Regions from separate parts of the Shewanella denitrificans OS217 genome, predicted to be linked through region 1. Evidence: predicted binding sites of a transcription regulator. Region 1 holds the regulator's gene; the other holds the start of a gene.
What was found. The regulator NrdR, encoded in region 1, represses ribonucleotide reductase genes. The targets are predictions, from matches to a motif close to AAACACNANATNTNGTGTTT.
Positions count from the first base shown of each region.

Region 2: a site for NrdR is predicted at 2,411-2,430, ahead of nrdD (anaerobic ribonucleoside-triphosphate reductase). Genes of this name have one in related genera too.

Region 1 covers NC_007954.1:1,312,105-1,320,136, reverse strand. The annotation lists gene thiL (thiamine-phosphate kinase) at 1-693, opposite strand, end outside; gene nusB (transcription antitermination factor NusB) at 791-1,192, opposite strand; gene ribE (6,7-dimethyl-8-ribityllumazine synthase) at 1,204-1,683, opposite strand; gene ribBA (bifunctional 3,4-dihydroxy-2-butanone-4-phosphate synthase/GTP cyclohydrolase II) at 1,805-2,908, opposite strand; gene SDEN_RS05950 (riboflavin synthase) at 2,984-3,637, opposite strand; gene ribD (bifunctional diaminohydroxyphosphoribosylaminopyrimidine deaminase/5-amino-6-(5-phosphoribosylamino)uracil reductase RibD) at 3,740-4,876, opposite strand; gene nrdR (transcriptional regulator NrdR) at 5,009-5,458, opposite strand; gene glyA (serine hydroxymethyltransferase) at 5,572-6,825, opposite strand; gene ettA (energy-dependent translational throttle protein EttA) at 7,015-8,032, shown strand, end outside.
Region 2 covers NC_007954.1:1,652,972-1,661,003, forward strand. The annotation lists gene SDEN_RS07415 (DEAD/DEAH box helicase) at 1-1,036, opposite strand, end outside; gene rssA (patatin-like phospholipase RssA) at 1,201-2,202, shown strand; gene nrdD (anaerobic ribonucleoside-triphosphate reductase) at 2,537-4,651, shown strand; gene nrdG (anaerobic ribonucleoside-triphosphate reductase-activating protein) at 4,680-5,153, shown strand; gene SDEN_RS07435 (flavodoxin family protein) at 5,303-5,866, shown strand; gene SDEN_RS07440 (hypothetical protein) at 6,034-6,483, shown strand; gene SDEN_RS07445 (hypothetical protein) at 6,499-7,188, opposite strand; gene SDEN_RS07450 (hypothetical protein) at 7,433-7,930, shown strand.

The DNA of each region.
Region 1 (8,032 bases):
GATGATGGCCCCCACTTCTGAAGCCTTAAGAATATGGCCAAGATCTGACATCAAGCCATCGGATAAGTCGATGGCGCTACTGGCTAATGAGCGCAATGACTGTCCCGCTAGCACCCTAGGTGTGGGGCGATAATGACGACCAATTAAGTAGTCTTTATTGTCGGCATCTACTTGCACCTTGCCAGCCAAAATATTCAAACCTAGGGCGGAATCCCCTAAGGTGCCGGTGACATAAATCCAATCTCCCACTTTGGCGCCACTGCGCTTGAGCGCTGTGTCATTGGGCACTAGACCATGGATGGTGATATTGATGCTTAACGGTCCGCGAGTGGTATCACCACCAATCAAACTGACGCCATAGTAATCCGCCGCTTCAAATAAGCCTTCGCTAAAGCCTTGCAGCCAGGTTTGGTTAACCTCAGGTAAGGTTAGCGCTAAGGTCATCCATGCTGGCTCTGCGCCCATCGCCGCTAAGTCAGACAGATTCACCGCTAAGGATTTGTAGCCCAGTTCTCTTGCTGGCATATCGGCAAAGAAATGCACACCTTCGACTAAGGTATCGCAGGAAATGGCCAGGGATTTGTTTTCGGGGACTTGAACTAAGGCGCAGTCATCACCTATGCCCAGCTTCACGTCGCGGCGCTGCTGATTTTGGCGATGAAAATAGTGCTCGATGAGTTGGAATTCTTTCACTTTACCGTCTGGTGCGGAACACTCCGCCCACCTTCTACAAATTGAGTATGGGGTGAAAATGAAAAACGGTATCCTAAGATACCGTTTTACTGACTCGTTAACGTCTAACGAGTTTATCTAATAGTCCGTTAACAAACTTATGGCTATCGTCCGCACCAAAAGCTTTTGCAAGCTCAATGGCTTCGTTAATGGCCACTTTGTAAGGGACATCTTTACGGAAGGTCAACTCGTAACCTGCCAAACGGACAATCGCCTTCTCCACTGGAGAAACGTCTTCAAATTTACGGTCTAAATGTGGCCTAAGCAAGTCATCAATTTGTTCATGCTTAGAAGCCACACCCGCCAATAATTCACGAAAATAAGCGACATCCACGCCATCAATATTTTGCTCTGTGATAAATTCATGTTCAACGTCAGCAACATTGTTTTTGCTTAATTGCCATGAATAAATAGCCTGCACAGCTAAACGGCGAGCCTTACGGCGCTCAGAAGGTTTCATTACTTTTCCTACTATGACAGCTGTTGTTCTAATTGTTGCAGCACGTTAACCATTTCGAGTAAACCCAGAGCCGCTTCGCCGCCCTTGTTACCCGCTTTAGTACCTGAGCGCTCGATAGCTTGCTCTATGGTATCTGTAGTTAACACGCCAAATGACACAGGCAAGTCGAACTCAAGTGCAACTTGAGCTAGGCCTTTGTTACATTCACCGGCAACAAAATCAAAATGAGGAGTACCACCACGGATCACTGCACCCAGTGCAATAATGCCGTCAAACTTACCGCTAGCCGCAACGCGACGAGCCGCAAGGGGTAATTCGACTGCGCCTGGTACTCGTACCACTGTGATATTTTCATCAGCGACTTGACCAAAACGCTTTAGGGTATCAATCGCCCCGTCTAGTAAGCTTTCAACTAAAAAACTGTTGAAACGCGACACAACGATGGCCACTTTGGCATTTTTCGCTTCGATATTGCCTTGAACTACGTTCATTATCTTACCTAATTTAGCTAAAGCACCCCGCTCGGGGCGAAAAGAGGCGCTATGATATCACAGCAAAACGCCCTGAGCGCTATGCAATTAATGAGAATTGTTAAATTTTGCCTAGAGTAAATTATTCAGAAATATAATCAGTCACTTCTAAACCAAAACCTGAGAGTGAGTGATAACGCTTAGGCGAGCTCAATAGGCGCATCTTACTCACCCCTAGGCTTGCCAAAATTTGCGATCCCACCCCCACACGACGCGATGTCCCTTGCCATTTCGCAGAGACGGGCGCTTCACCTTTGTCTTCGGCTTCAAAGGCTTTCACTTTAGCGAGGATTTCGCTTGAATGTTCACGGTTACCCAGCAACACAAGTACCCCGCCTTCAGTGGCGATGCGCTCCATAGCTGTCTCTAAAGGCCAGCTGCGCTTTTGATCTCGCTCAGAATGCAGTAAATCGTTGAAGGTATTTTGCAGATGCACTCTCACTAATGGATTGTGATTCACATCGCCTTTCACCAAAGCATAATGCAACTGGTTATCGATAGTATCTCTGAAGGTCACCATGTTGAATTCACCGAAACGTGTCGGCAATTTACATTCGGCTTCACGCACCACACTGGTTTCTTTGGTATTGCGGTATTCGATAAGGTCTGCAATCGTGCCCATCTTAATGCCGTGTTTTTCACTGAAGATTTCAAGGTCTGGACAGCGCGCCATGGTGCCATCTTCATTTAAAATTTCAACGATAACCCCTGATGGCTCAAGGCCAGCAAGGCGAGCCAAATCACAACCCGCTTCCGTGTGACCAGCGCGAATGAGCACGCCGCCATCTTGGGCCATTAATGGGAATATATGCCCAGGCTGAACTAAATCAGAAGCTTTGGCATCTTTAGCCACGGCAGCTTTTACGGTCACAGCGCGATCGTGGGCAGAGATCCCCGTCGTCACACCGGTAGCGGCTTCGATAGACACAGTGAAGTTAGTGGAGAATTGAGCGTTATTGTTGGTCACCATCAAAGGAAGATTCAACTGCTGACAGCGCGCCTTAGTCATGGTCTGGCAAATTAGGCCGCGGCCATAGGTGGCCATGAAGTTAATGGCCTCTGGGGTCACTAAATCGGCCGCCATAATAAGGTCGCCCTCATTTTCCCTGTCTTCATCGTCCATCAGAATAACCATTTTGCCCTGACGTATGTCTTCGATGATTTCTTCTATGCTATGTAGCGCCATTATGAGACCTTCTATCAAGTTGAAGTGTTAAAATTAGTTATGCATTAATTTAAGCTGTTATTCGTTACCCAATCACTATTTCATAAATCCTGAGCGTGCCAGTAGCTCCATGGTCACGCCGCCTTCGGCCGAAGGTGCTTTCGCCCCCATCAAACGCTCAAGGTAGCGGGCGATAAGATCCACTTCAAGGTTTACCCTGTCACCCGTGTTTAAATCTAATAGTGTGGTTTCGCCAGCAGTGTGCGGCACGATAGTGAGCCTGAAATTATCACCATCGACTTCATTAACCGTAAGACTAACGCCATCTATGGTCACTGAACCTTTATGGGCAATATAGCGGGCAAGCTCACTGGGCGCTTTTAACCAAAACTCGATGGCCTTGCCACGAGCTTGTCGCTGCATCACCTCTGCCATGCCATCCACATGACCGCTGACCATGTGGCCGCCTAAACGTGTGGTGGCGGTAAGGGCTTTTTCAAGATTAACCTTCTGGCCCACTTTATAGCGAGCAAAGCCTGTCAATGCCACAGTTTCTGCAGACACGTCGGCCATGTACCCCTGTTTAAGGCTCTGAACGACAGTTAGGCACACGCCATTAGTGGCAATGCTATCACCGAGTTTAACATCACTTAAGTCAAGCTTGCCGCTATCCACAGTGAGGCGAATATCCTGACCGTGGCGCTCAATCTTAGTTAATGTCCCTAGGGCTTCGATTATTCCGGTAAACATGTTTGGCTCACTTATCTTATATGCTGTTATCTGATGTGGCGCCATCTTCACGGCGACGCTTGGCAAGTTGAACCGCGTGGCACTCTGCCAAGTCTAAACGCGTTATTCTTTGCCAAGTCTAAAAATATAGCGTCTATCTTCGCCTAATTGGCGACTGTCTTTCAGCTGCAAGCTTGGAATATCATCCATGGCCTGATAATCCGGTAACTGCACTAGGTTTCGCCCATGGCTACCCAAGATTTTCATCGCTTGATATAGATACAGTTCATCCCCAAGCCCAAGTTCGAGCACCTTACCCGCTAAGGTGGCGCCGGCTTCAATTAATACCTGATTATAGCTTTTGCCTAAGTGGTGAAATAGGCTTATCAACGGCACTCTGCCATCATTGTCTGGCGCAAACTGCAGGCATTGCACATGGGCTGGAAAGATAACTGTCTCGGGGTAGGCTTGAGTGCTGACCAAGATAATGGGGCTAGTGATGCTAAAAAGCCTTTTGTCTGCTGTAAGCCTCGCTTTACTGTCGAGTACGATTCTTACTGGCTGGTGAAGCTCAGTCACATCAAGCTCATCTTTAAGACTGCCAAGGCTTTGATAGCGCACATTAAGGCTCGGGTCATCGGCTAATACGGTTTCTATGCCTGTGATTAACGCGCAGCTTCTGGCGCGAAGTTTTTGCACATCGTTACGGGATGCATCGCCCGTTATCCATTTAGACACCCCATTTGAGAGCGCAGTTTTACCGTCAAGACTTGCAGCAAGTTTCACTGTCACCCAAGGCAAACCTGTGCGCATGCGCTTCATAAAGCCTAAATTTAACTCAAGAGCCTGGGCTTGCAATAAACCGACTTCAACCGCTATGCCAGCTTCTCGCAGCATAGCAATGCCTTTACCGGCAACCTGTGGATTAGCATCTGTGATGGCGACCACCACTTTGGCGACACCGCTTTCCACTAAGGTTTGGGCGCAAGGCGGGGTGCGGCCGAAATGGCTGCAAGGCTCTAAGGTTACGTAGGCGGTGGCGCCTATGGCGGATAAATTGGCGGATTTCAGCGCAGCAAGGGCGTTAACTTCGGCGTGACCAAAGCCCGCTTTCTGATGGTAGCCCTCGGCTAACTTGATGCCATCTTTGACAATTACGCAGCCCACACAAGGATTGGGGCGAGTGGTATAACGGCCTCGTTCTGCCAATTGGATGGCACGGCTCATCATTTCTATGTCAAATTTGGACCAGCTTGGCATGGTTAGCACCTAATGGTTTGCTCGCGTTAGCATTGGCGTGTTGCTAGCCTTTATATGGGCAAAATCGTTGATTTCAAGCCAGTGTTAATACAATCAGTGTGATTAAAATCAGTATCACGATTTAAATTCTGGCTACTTCTCTAACTTGGCGATGGCTTCACCGAACTGTGAAACATCTTCAAAGGCACGGTAGACAGAGGCAAAACGGATATAGGCCACTTTATCTAAGTGCATGAGTTGTTCCATCATCAAATTGCCTATCATCTCTGAGTTAATTTCACGCTCACCGGTTGCCCTCAGGGTTGATTTGATTTTTGTTAAGGCTTGCTCCAGCTGGTCCATGGACACAGGGCGTTTCTCTACTGCCCGCAGCATACCGCCTCTGAGCTTATCTTCATCGAAGGGTTGACGAGTATCATCACGTTTTATCACCCTAGGCATCACAAGCTCAGCGCCTTCGAAGGTGGTGAAACGTTCGTGGCACAGAGTGCACTCACGGCGACGGCGAACTTGATGACCATCTGCCACCAGCCTTGAATCTATGACTTTAGTATCTGTGGCACTACAAAAAGGGCAATGCATTGGTGTCTCCAGCAAAAAACAAAATGGCCACAAAGACTTAAGTCTTGAGGCCATTGAAGTTTATCCTATTTGGGCGTTAAGGTTAACTGAAACCTATCAAATTGCCCTTAGGATTAAGCGTATACTGGATACTTGGCACACAGGGCTAACACTTCACCCTTGACCCGCTCAATAACCGCTGGATTATTAGCGTCATCGAGAATGTCACACACCCAAGTTGTCAAGGCTTTGGCTTCGGCTTCTTTAAAACCACGACGGGTAATAGCCGGAGTACCGATACGCACACCAGATGTCACAAAAGGTGAACGTGGATCGTTTGGCACCGAGTTTTTATTCACGGTAATGTTAGCGCTACCTAAGGCGGCATCCGCTTCTTTACCGGTAAGATCACGGCCAATTAAGTCAACCAGCATCAGGTGGTTATCTGTGCCGCCTGAGACGATTTTATAACCGCGCTCGATAAACACTTCAACCATAGCCTTAGCGTTTTTCACCACTTGCTGCTGATAGGTTTTAAACTCAGGCTCTAAGGCTTCCTTAAAGGCCACCGCTTTACCCGCGATAACATGCATCAATGGGCCGCCCTGTCCGCCAGGGAACACGGCCGAATTTAGCTTCTTGTACAAGTCTTCATCGTCTGCTGCCGATAAGATTAACCCGCCACGAGGGCCTGCTAAGGTCTTATGTGTGGTGGATGTCACCACGTGGGCATGGGGCACAGGGTTTGGATACACGCCTGCGGCAATTAAACCTGCAACGTGGGCCATATCAACAAATAAGTAAGCGCCAATTTTGTCTGCGATTTCACGCATTTTTGCCCAATCAACGATACCAGAAAAGGCAGAGAAGCCACCGATCATCATCTTAGGCTTATGCTCAACGGCTAAACGCTCCATCTCAACGTAATCTATCTTGCCCGCTTCATCGATGCCGTAAGGAATGATGTTATACAGCTTGCCAGAAAAGTTCACTGGTGAACCGTGCGTTAAGTGACCACCATGAGCCAAATTCATCCCAAGCACAGTATCACCGGGCTTAAGTAGCGCCATGTACACAGCGCTGTTGGCTTGCGATCCTGAATGAGGCTGAACGTTGGCATAAGTCGCGCCAAACAATTCTTTAGCACGTTCGATGGCCAAGGTTTCAACCACATCGACGTATTCACAACCGCCGTAATAACGCTTGCCTGGGTAACCTTCTGCATACTTATTGGTAAGCTGTGAACCTTGTGCTTCCATGACGCGAGGACTGGTGTAGTTTTCTGATGCAATTAACTCTATGTGCTCTTCTTGACGACGGGTTTCGTCTTCAATGGCTTTAAATAGTTGTGGATCATAATCCGCGATATTCATAGCTTTGTTTAGCATTGGTTACTCCAACTGCAAGTTTCTATTTGTAGGGTTGCGCGGTATTCTACTCTGCCAAGCGCAACAATCCCAGTATTTAGACCATGAAATTCCTTGTATTAGCATGCCCTAAAAGCGAAAACTCAATTTGAGTTAGCAACAGAATACAGTAGAATTATCGCCATCATTAGTCACTGAAGAATCCATAACATGGCTCAATTTGTATACAGCATGCTTAGAGTGGGCAAAATTGTCCCACCCAAGAAGCAAATTCTTAAAGACATCTCCTTAAGTTTCTTCCCCGGCGCCAAGATTGGTGTGTTAGGTCTTAACGGCTCTGGTAAATCAACCCTACTGCGCATCATGGCAGGCCTTGACACTGAAATCGAAGGTGAAGCTCGCCCTATGCCAGGCCTTAAGATAGGTTATTTGCCTCAAGAGCCTAAGCTTAATGAAGAGCAAACGGTGCGCGAAGCCATAGAAGAAGCGGTAGGCGTGGCCAAAAATGCCCTTAAGCGTCTTGATGAAGTCTATGCACTTTACGCCGAACCCGATGCAGACTTTGATGCCCTTGCCAAAGAACAAGGTGAGCTTGAAGCCATTATCCAAGCTCAAGATGCTCATAACTTAGATCATATCTTAGACAGAGCCGCCGATGCGCTACGTTTGCCTGAGTGGGATGCCAAAATCGGCGTGCTGTCTGGGGGTGAACGTCGCCGGGTGGCCTTATGTCGTCTACTGCTAGAAAAGCCTGAAATGCTATTGCTCGATGAACCGACCAACCACTTGGACGCTGAATCTGTGGCTTGGCTTGAACATTTCTTGCAAGAATACTCAGGCACTGTGGTGGCCATTACCCACGATAGATACTTCCTCGATAACGCAGCAGGCTGGATTTTAGAACTTGACCGCGGCGAAGGTATTCCATGGGAAGGTAACTACTCATCTTGGCTTGAACAAAAAGATAACCGCCTAAAGCAGGAGTCATCCACTGAAAGCGCCCGTCAGAAGACCATAGCCAAGGAATTGGAATGGGTGCGTCAAGGCGCAAAAGGTCGTCAGTCTAAAGGCAAGGCCCGTATGGCGCGCTTTGAAGAATTGAACACCAATGATTACCAAAAACGCAATGAAACCAACGAGCTCTTCATTCCGCCAGGACCACGCTTAGGCGATAAAGTGATCGAAGTCACTAATCTGACCAAATCTTACGGCGATCGCGTCTTGATTG
Region 2 (8,032 bases), 340 kb from region 1:
CATCTCCTTTAGCGCCAGCACGACCAGTACGGCCAATACGGTGAACGTATTCTTCGGCAAATTTTGGCATATCAAAGTTAATCACTAATGACACATTGATAAGATCAAGGCCGCGAGAGGCGACATCAGTAGTGACCAGAATTTGTTTTTGACCGCGAGCAAATTGATCCATGATCTGATTGCGCGCGCCTTGATTGAGATTGCCACTTAATGCCGCAGTGGCAAAGCCTTTATCCGCCAACAAACTTGCTAAGCGCTCAGTATCGACACGGGTGGCGGTAAAGATGATGATCTGTTTGTTGGTTTCATTAGTTAACACATGCTCAAGCAAGGCTTGTTTATGATCTAAGTGATCGACCAAGATAATGCGCTGTGTAATATCGGCGTGCTCAGTGTAAGCCGCACCAATGGCAATGTGGTTGGGGCTCTTAAGTAAGGTGGCCGCAATTTCGTTAATTTCATCATGCTCTAAAGTGGCTGAGAACATCAATGTCTGACGACGCTTATGATCGGCGGCGGCATTAATGGCGGCAAGTTGAGGGGCAAAGCCCAAGTCCAACATGCGGTCAGCTTCATCTAAAATCAGTAATTCAAGGCCATTTAAGTGCAAGTGACGCTGCTGCAAGTGATCGGCAATGCGCCCAGGGGTTGCCACAATAAAGTGGGGCTCACGGCTTAAGGCTTTGGCTTGGTCGTTAAAATTCTCACCACCCAGTATGCTCACTGCCTTGTATTGAGTGTTAGCCACAAGCAACCTGAGTTGGCCGTAAACTTGCTGAGCAAGCTCGCGAGTGGGCAGCAAGATCAATACCCTAGGGTCACGCTTAGATAAGGCTTTAGTGGAGATAATCCTTTGCATAGCGGGTAGCAAGAAAGCTAACGTCTTGCCTGAGCCCGTTTTTGAAGACGCCATTAGATCTTTGCCCGTTAATGCAATGGGCAGCGCTTGTTCTTGGATGGGTGTTGGCGTGGTAATGCCTAGATGTTTCAAGCTGTCTAACAGGCGCTTATCTAATGAAAAGTCGGAAAATTGCAAAGGTTGTTCCCCTAAAAAATAATAGCCAAGCATTATAGCGGGTTCACTGAGGTATAGCCAACAACACCTGCTTTACTTATACTATTTTTCACAGCGTCATCAGGCTCGAGTCTTTGACTTTTTAATTCTGCTGTTGAAGGTTATTTAAGGAGTATAAGCTAACTATGGCACTGATTATTACTAAAAAGGCCGCAGATCTCCCTAAGCCTAAAAAACCTGTTATTGGCCTCGCTTTAGGCAGTGGGGCGGCTAAAGGCTGGGCACATATCGGTGTGCTTAATGGCCTAGCCAAACTCGGTATTTTTCCTGACAAGGTGGCAGGTTGCTCTGTGGGGGCGCTCGTGGGGGCGGCTTATGCCAATGACAATCTCGATGAAATTGAGAAGTGGGTGCGCGGGTTTTCCAGTTGGGACGTGCTGGGTTTGATGGATATACGTTGGCGTAAGGGCGGTATCATCAATGGTGAAAAAGTCTTTGAAGTGCTATCAAGCCGAGTTGGTGCTTTAAAAATTGAGCAACTAAAGCGTGCATTTGCTGCTGTGGCTACGGATCTCTATTCGGGGCAAGAAATTTGGTTTCGAGAAGGGGACTTGCGCCATGCGGTAAGGGCGTCTTGTTCTATGCCAGGCTTTTTACCTCCAGTGCAACAAGATGATCGCTGGCTGGTGGACGGCGCTGTGGTGAACCCGGTACCTGTGTCCTTGTGCCGGGCCATGGGAGTGGACTTAGTGATAGCCGTTGATCTTAATGGTCACCGCCGTGGTCAGATGATGATGTTGCCAGAACAAGTGGTCAGCCACCAAGCTGAAAAGTCTCAAACTGTGACTGAAAAGCCTCAGCTAGAGTCCGGCTTCATGGATCTTTGGGGCAAGAGTAAAGAATACTTAAGCGGCCTGACTGAAAAGTTTTCTCTAGGGGTTAATTCCCATCCTGGCATGTTGGCAGTGATGTCTCAATCCATGGACATATTAGAGCAGCGCCACAAACGGGCGCGCTTAATGGGCGATCCGCCGGACATTTGCATCGTTCCCCAAGTGTTCGATATCGGCACTATGGAGTTTCACCGTGCAGCAGAAGCCATAGCGGCAGGAGAGCAAGCGGTTGAGAACATCAGCCATTTACTCAAGGCGAGCATAGGTGATTTTGATTCGGCGCCGCAAAGATAATTAACCCATCGCTGACTTATCCTCGACATTCATGGGCCAATTTCAGGGCCCAATTTACATTTTTTTAGATTTCCTATTAAAGAGATAGGTTCGCTGCGCTGTTTATTGTCCGCTACTTACCTCCAGCCTTCGCTCGAATGATCCATCCTTTCTTCAGTGTTCAATATCATGATCTAGATCAAAGCATTACTGGATTATCTGGCGCTTAATGCACAGCATATTGTGTTTTAAATCGATTTTAAGTCTATATGTAGATTTTGACGTACTAAGCCTCATTGACGTCGCTGTAATCCTAGATAAGGACAGGAATCCGAGATAATTACTGGAGTGAGTCATGCTTGTAGTCATAAAAAGAGATGGATGTCGTACAGTATTTAATGCCGAGCGTATTCAAGAGGCCGTTATCGCGGCCATGGCATCGGCGAACAAACAAGATGTGGATTATGCCTGCACCTTGGCAGAGCAGGTTAGGCAACAAATGCAAGGCAAGCGAGAAGTCGACATACACGAGCTGCAAGATGCCGTTGAAAACTTACTCATGGCGGGCCCTTATAAAGCCGTGGCCCGCCATTATATTGAATATCGCCATGACAGAGACTTATGCCGTGAAGCCAAGAGCAAGCTCAACCAGCAGATTTTAGGCTTAGTAGAGCAAAGTGATGCAGCACTTTTGAATGAAAATGCCAATAAAGATGCCAAAGTCATCCCAACTCAACGTGATTTGTTAGCGGGCATTGTCGCCAAGCATTATGCCAAAAGCCATTTATTGCCAAAAGACGTGGTTCAAGCTCATGAGCGCGGTGAGCTGCATTATCACGACTTAGATTATGCGCCGTTTTTCCCCATGTTTAACTGCATGCTTATCGACTTAGGCGGCATGCTCACCAAGGGCTTTAAGATGGGTAATGCCGAAATTGAGCCGCCTAAATCCATAGCTACGGCGACAGCCGTTACAGCGCAAATTATCGCTCAGGTTGCCAGCCACATTTATGGCGGCACCACCATTAACCGTATCGATGAAGTATTGGCAGAATTTGTCACTAAGAGCTACCAAAAACATTTAGCGACAGGCATAGAGTGGCAAGTGGCAGACGCAGCAAAGTACGCGCTATCCCTAACAGAAAAAGAGTGTCACGATGCTTTTCAATCCCTTGAATATGAAGTAAATACCTTGCACACGGCTAACGGGCAAACCCCGTTTGTGACCTTTGGTTTTGGTTTAGGCACCTCTTGGGAGTCAAAACTCATCCAACGCTCCATGCTCAATGTGCGCCTCGAAGGCCTAGGTAAAAACCGCAAGACACCGGTATTCCCAAAGCTTGTGTTTGCCATTAAAGCGGGACTGAATCATAAGCTGGGTGACAACCACTATGACATCAAACAGCTGGCGCTTAAGTGTGCAAGCCTGAGAATGTATCCCGATATTCTTAATTTTGATCAAGTGGTTAAGGTCACAGGTTCCTTTAAAACCCCCATGGGTTGCCGCTCGTTCCTTGGCGCCTATGAAGCAAATGGCGAGCTTATCCATGAAGGTCGCAATAACTTGGGGGTGGTGAGTTTGAACTTACCGCGAATAGCTATTGAGGCTAAAGGTGATGAAGCTGCCTTTTATCAATTGCTAGATGCTCGTTTACTTGTCGCTAAAAAAGCCTTAGATAGCCGCATCAGCCGTCTCGATGGTGTAAAAGCTCGGGTTGCGCCGATCCTCTATATGGAAGGGGCTTGTGGCGTGCGCTTAAAGGCTGATGATGAGATAAGCAGTATCTTTAAACATGGTCGCGCATCCATTTCATTAGGCTTTATTGGCTTACATGAAACCATTCAGGCACTTTTTGGCCAAGAACATGTCTTTGATAGTGCTATTTTGCGAGAAAAAGCCCTTGAAATTATTCGCTATCTAAAACAAACAACAGATGCATGGAAGGCAGAAACGGGTTACGGCTTTAGTTTATACAGCACCCCAAGTGAGAACCTCTGCAGCCGCTTTTGCGAGCTCGATAGCAGTGAGTTTGGACTCATTAAAGGCGTGACAGACAAAGGCTATTACACCAATAGTTTTCATTTAGACGTTGAGAAGAAAGTTAACCCCTTCGATAAACTGGATTTTGAAATGGCCTATCCCGCTATCACCAATGGCGGCTTTATTTGTTACGGTGAATACCCCAATATGCAGCATAACTTATCGGCACTGGAGCAAGTGTGGGATTACAGTTTTAGTCGGGTGCCCTATTACGGCACCAATACCCCAATTGATGAGTGTTATGACTGCGGCTTTTTAGGTGAATTTAACTGTACCAGCAAGGGCTTTGTCTGCCCAAAATGCGGCAATCATGAGCCTAGCCGCGTGAGTGTGACTCGAAGGGTCTGTGGTTATTTAGGCAGCCCTGATGCCCGGCCCTTTAATGCGGGTAAGCAAGAAGAAGTGAAGCGCCGCGTCAAGCATTTGTGATTGAGCCTGTGACAAAAAAGGAGGGGATATGCATTACAGCGCCTACCACAGTGTCGATGTGGTCAATGGGGAAGGGACCCGTTGCACGCTATTTGTTAGTGGCTGCGAACATGCCTGCAAGGGCTGTTATAACCAAGCCACTTGGCGACTGGATGCCGGTCACTCCTATAGCCAAGGCTTGGAAGATAACATCATCAGTGATTTGCAGGATGAACGTATTATCAGACAAGGGTTGAGTTTAAGCGGTGGCGACCCATTGCATCCGCAAAACTTATCGGCGGTGCTTAAGTTAGTTAAACGAGTGAAAGCTGAGTGTCCCACTAAAAATATCTGGCTGTGGACAGGTTATCGCCTTGCTGAGCTCAATGAGTCCCAGCAGGCATTACTTCACTTTATCGATGTGCTGGTGGACGGAAAGTTTGTTCAAGCCTTGGCAGACCCATCACTTATTTGGCGCGGCAGCAGCAATCAAATTGTGCACAGATTTTCCCATCAAGATTAAAAAAGGAGTGAATGGTTTCAGTTATGGAAATGTGTTTAATAGTATGTGTCACGTTAAATTGTTAATGCTTGAACACAAACTTAAAGTGCATTATGTTATTGTTTTATAATAGATAGACTAATTTTTAGATGTTTTTTAAGGACAGTTAAGTGGTAAAAATTGCGGTAATTTATCATTCGGTAACAGGGACGACTAAACAACTAGCAAACTCAGTGACGGCAGGGGCTTCTTCAGTTGAAGGTATAGAGGTCATAGAGGTTGAAATTTTGGGGGCTGATATTATTGAAGGCCGCTTTAAAAATTTAGCATTACTTGAACAACTCAAAGACGTCGATGCGATGATTTTTGGTTCACCGACTTTTATGGGCAGTGTATCGGCACAGTTTAAAGCGTTTGCTGATGCAACCGGTGAGTTATGGGCTGAAAAAGCCTGGTCCGATAAAGTCGCAGCAGGTTTTACTATTGGCTCGAATTTGAGTGGCGATCAGTTGCATACCCTTCAGTACCTACAGATTTTTGCCAATCAGCATGGCATGTTGTGGGCAAGTTTAGATATTCCTGGCAATTGCGATCCACAGAAGCGCAACAGACTCGGTGCTCAATCTGGTTTAATTGCCCATTCAAAGGATGGAATTTTAAATGAGATAGATTTGAACACTGCACATTACTTGGGGCAACGTGTTGCCCATATCGTTAAAAAGTTTGCTAGATAAAAAGAGTATCGAGCACCTTGTGAGATACCGTATGCTTAAACTACACTTCCTAAAAATTATTTGCTTAGTTGTATTATCTTGTTGATAGGAACAGTTGGCTGCACATGCGCATTATTACAAGATCACACTAGGCGGTGTGCACTGAAGGAAGCATAAAAGTCATTAACATGGAAGGGAAGAAAATGCATGCTTTTACACTGACCCTACATACACATCTATTTGGTAAAGAGCTTCCCGATAAGGATCTTGAGAAAATAGCCATTGCGTATGCAGTGACTGTAGAGCGACTTATGAAAAAACATGGGTTGTCTAAATATTTTGATGTCAATATTAGCTGGAAACGTGGAAGTTTATTGATTTACTTAGGTTATGTTGTTCTTGAACCATCAACATGGATTGCTGCTGGTAAAATAGCAACGGTAGGGGTTACCACAACAGCAGCTTTTTTTGCAGCATACAAGCTAGCAAAAAATGGCTATGAAGAGTTCAAAAAAGATCTGAGGAATGAAATTATTAAGGAGAGTGGCGTCAACGCTAAAGCACAAAAACTCTACGAATCTGAAGCTGAGCCCCCTAAATCTTCAAATATAATACCGATAGACCGTTATAGAAAATAGTAATCTTCTCGAACTTTAATTAATCTTGTGACCTAGGGTAGCTTCCACCACTTGCTGCACCGCGAGTGCCTCTGCAAAGCTTGCTAGTCTGTGGGACTCCCCACGGAACATTTTTTCTACTTCATTAAGCTGGGTCTCTACTGAGCCTTGGTTGTGAACTGATATAGACTGCCACTGGCCATTGTCATCACCGATTAATAAACTGTCCCAATTCTGAAACCGAATGGCGCGCAGATTGCGCTGGCTATCGGAATGCTGCTGCTCTGGCTTATTCGACTCTGGCTTAAGATAAAGTGTCCATTGCACGCCTTCTTCAAGGCTTGAGTCGACTCGACCAGTTAGGCTCATCGGTAGTTTCGTGGGGGCTGCACTGACGTAATGGGCTTTTACTGAGGTCTCACTTTTTAGTGGCTTGCTGTAATCGACTTCACTGCTGAGCAAAGATTGCGGGCCAAACATACGTTGATGGATAAACACAAAGTGGGAGAACACTTCTCGCAGGAATCCCCCTTGCTCGGGGGAATCTAACCACTGGCTAGCTGCCAGCTGGATAGCCTGATATTGCTCACCGCTTAAGTGGGCTGCAGTGAGATGTTGAATTCGTGTATCAAAGATACTCAATACGTCAAAGCTTGGGTGGGCTAGGGCGCCCGCAAGAATATGTTTGCCCATGGTGCCAAGGCCAATTATCCCTAATCTGATCATTTGGTTGAATCTTCCTTAATTATTTTCCGCCTAGGATAGATAAGTCTGATGGACTATGTAAAACCATACATCTTTGTAAAAAATGACATGGCGGGCATGGGTTGCTGATTTGTTTGCTCAGCATAATGGCCATGGTTGAGTTAGGTTATTTATACTTGGTGTTAACTGTGTTTGACATTGCTCGAATAAAGATTACACTCAAGTGAAGTTAAAAATACTTAACATCAAGAAAAGGGTAGTTAACATGAGTAATAAAGATAAATTGTTCGAGTTTTTGCGCGGAGTGAGTTTTCGAGAATTCACTTTAGCGGTCGATTTTTTCATTAGCGGGTGCATTTTATACTTCTACGTGAAGAGCTTATATTATGGGACTGCGGAGCAACTTGAGTCGGCCACTTGGCTGTCAGGCCTGCTATTGGAAGTGATTATTTACTCCATCGTACTCTCAATTGTGAGTTATTTATCACTCACTTTTATCAGTGATGATGAGTTATCAAAACCTTTGGATGTGCGTGAGAAACAAATCAGTTTGGTGGGCTATAAGTACAGCGCGATTATCTTGCAAGTTGGGGTGGTGATGGCCATTTTTCAATACAATATGGCGGCTCAAAGCATTGAAGGGGTGAGGGACTTAATGCCTCATCTGCCGTTACATGTGATGGTGGTGGCTTTTTTATTGGCCGAGCTTGCCAATTATGGCGCACAAATAGTCAAAGGCCGCTCAGGAGAGATCTATGAGTAACCTCTTGGATAACTAAATGAATAACTACATTAATAACTTAATGAGCGTAATGATAAACCACGCTTTGTTCGTCACGCCCCTTAACCTGAAGCAGTGAACTCT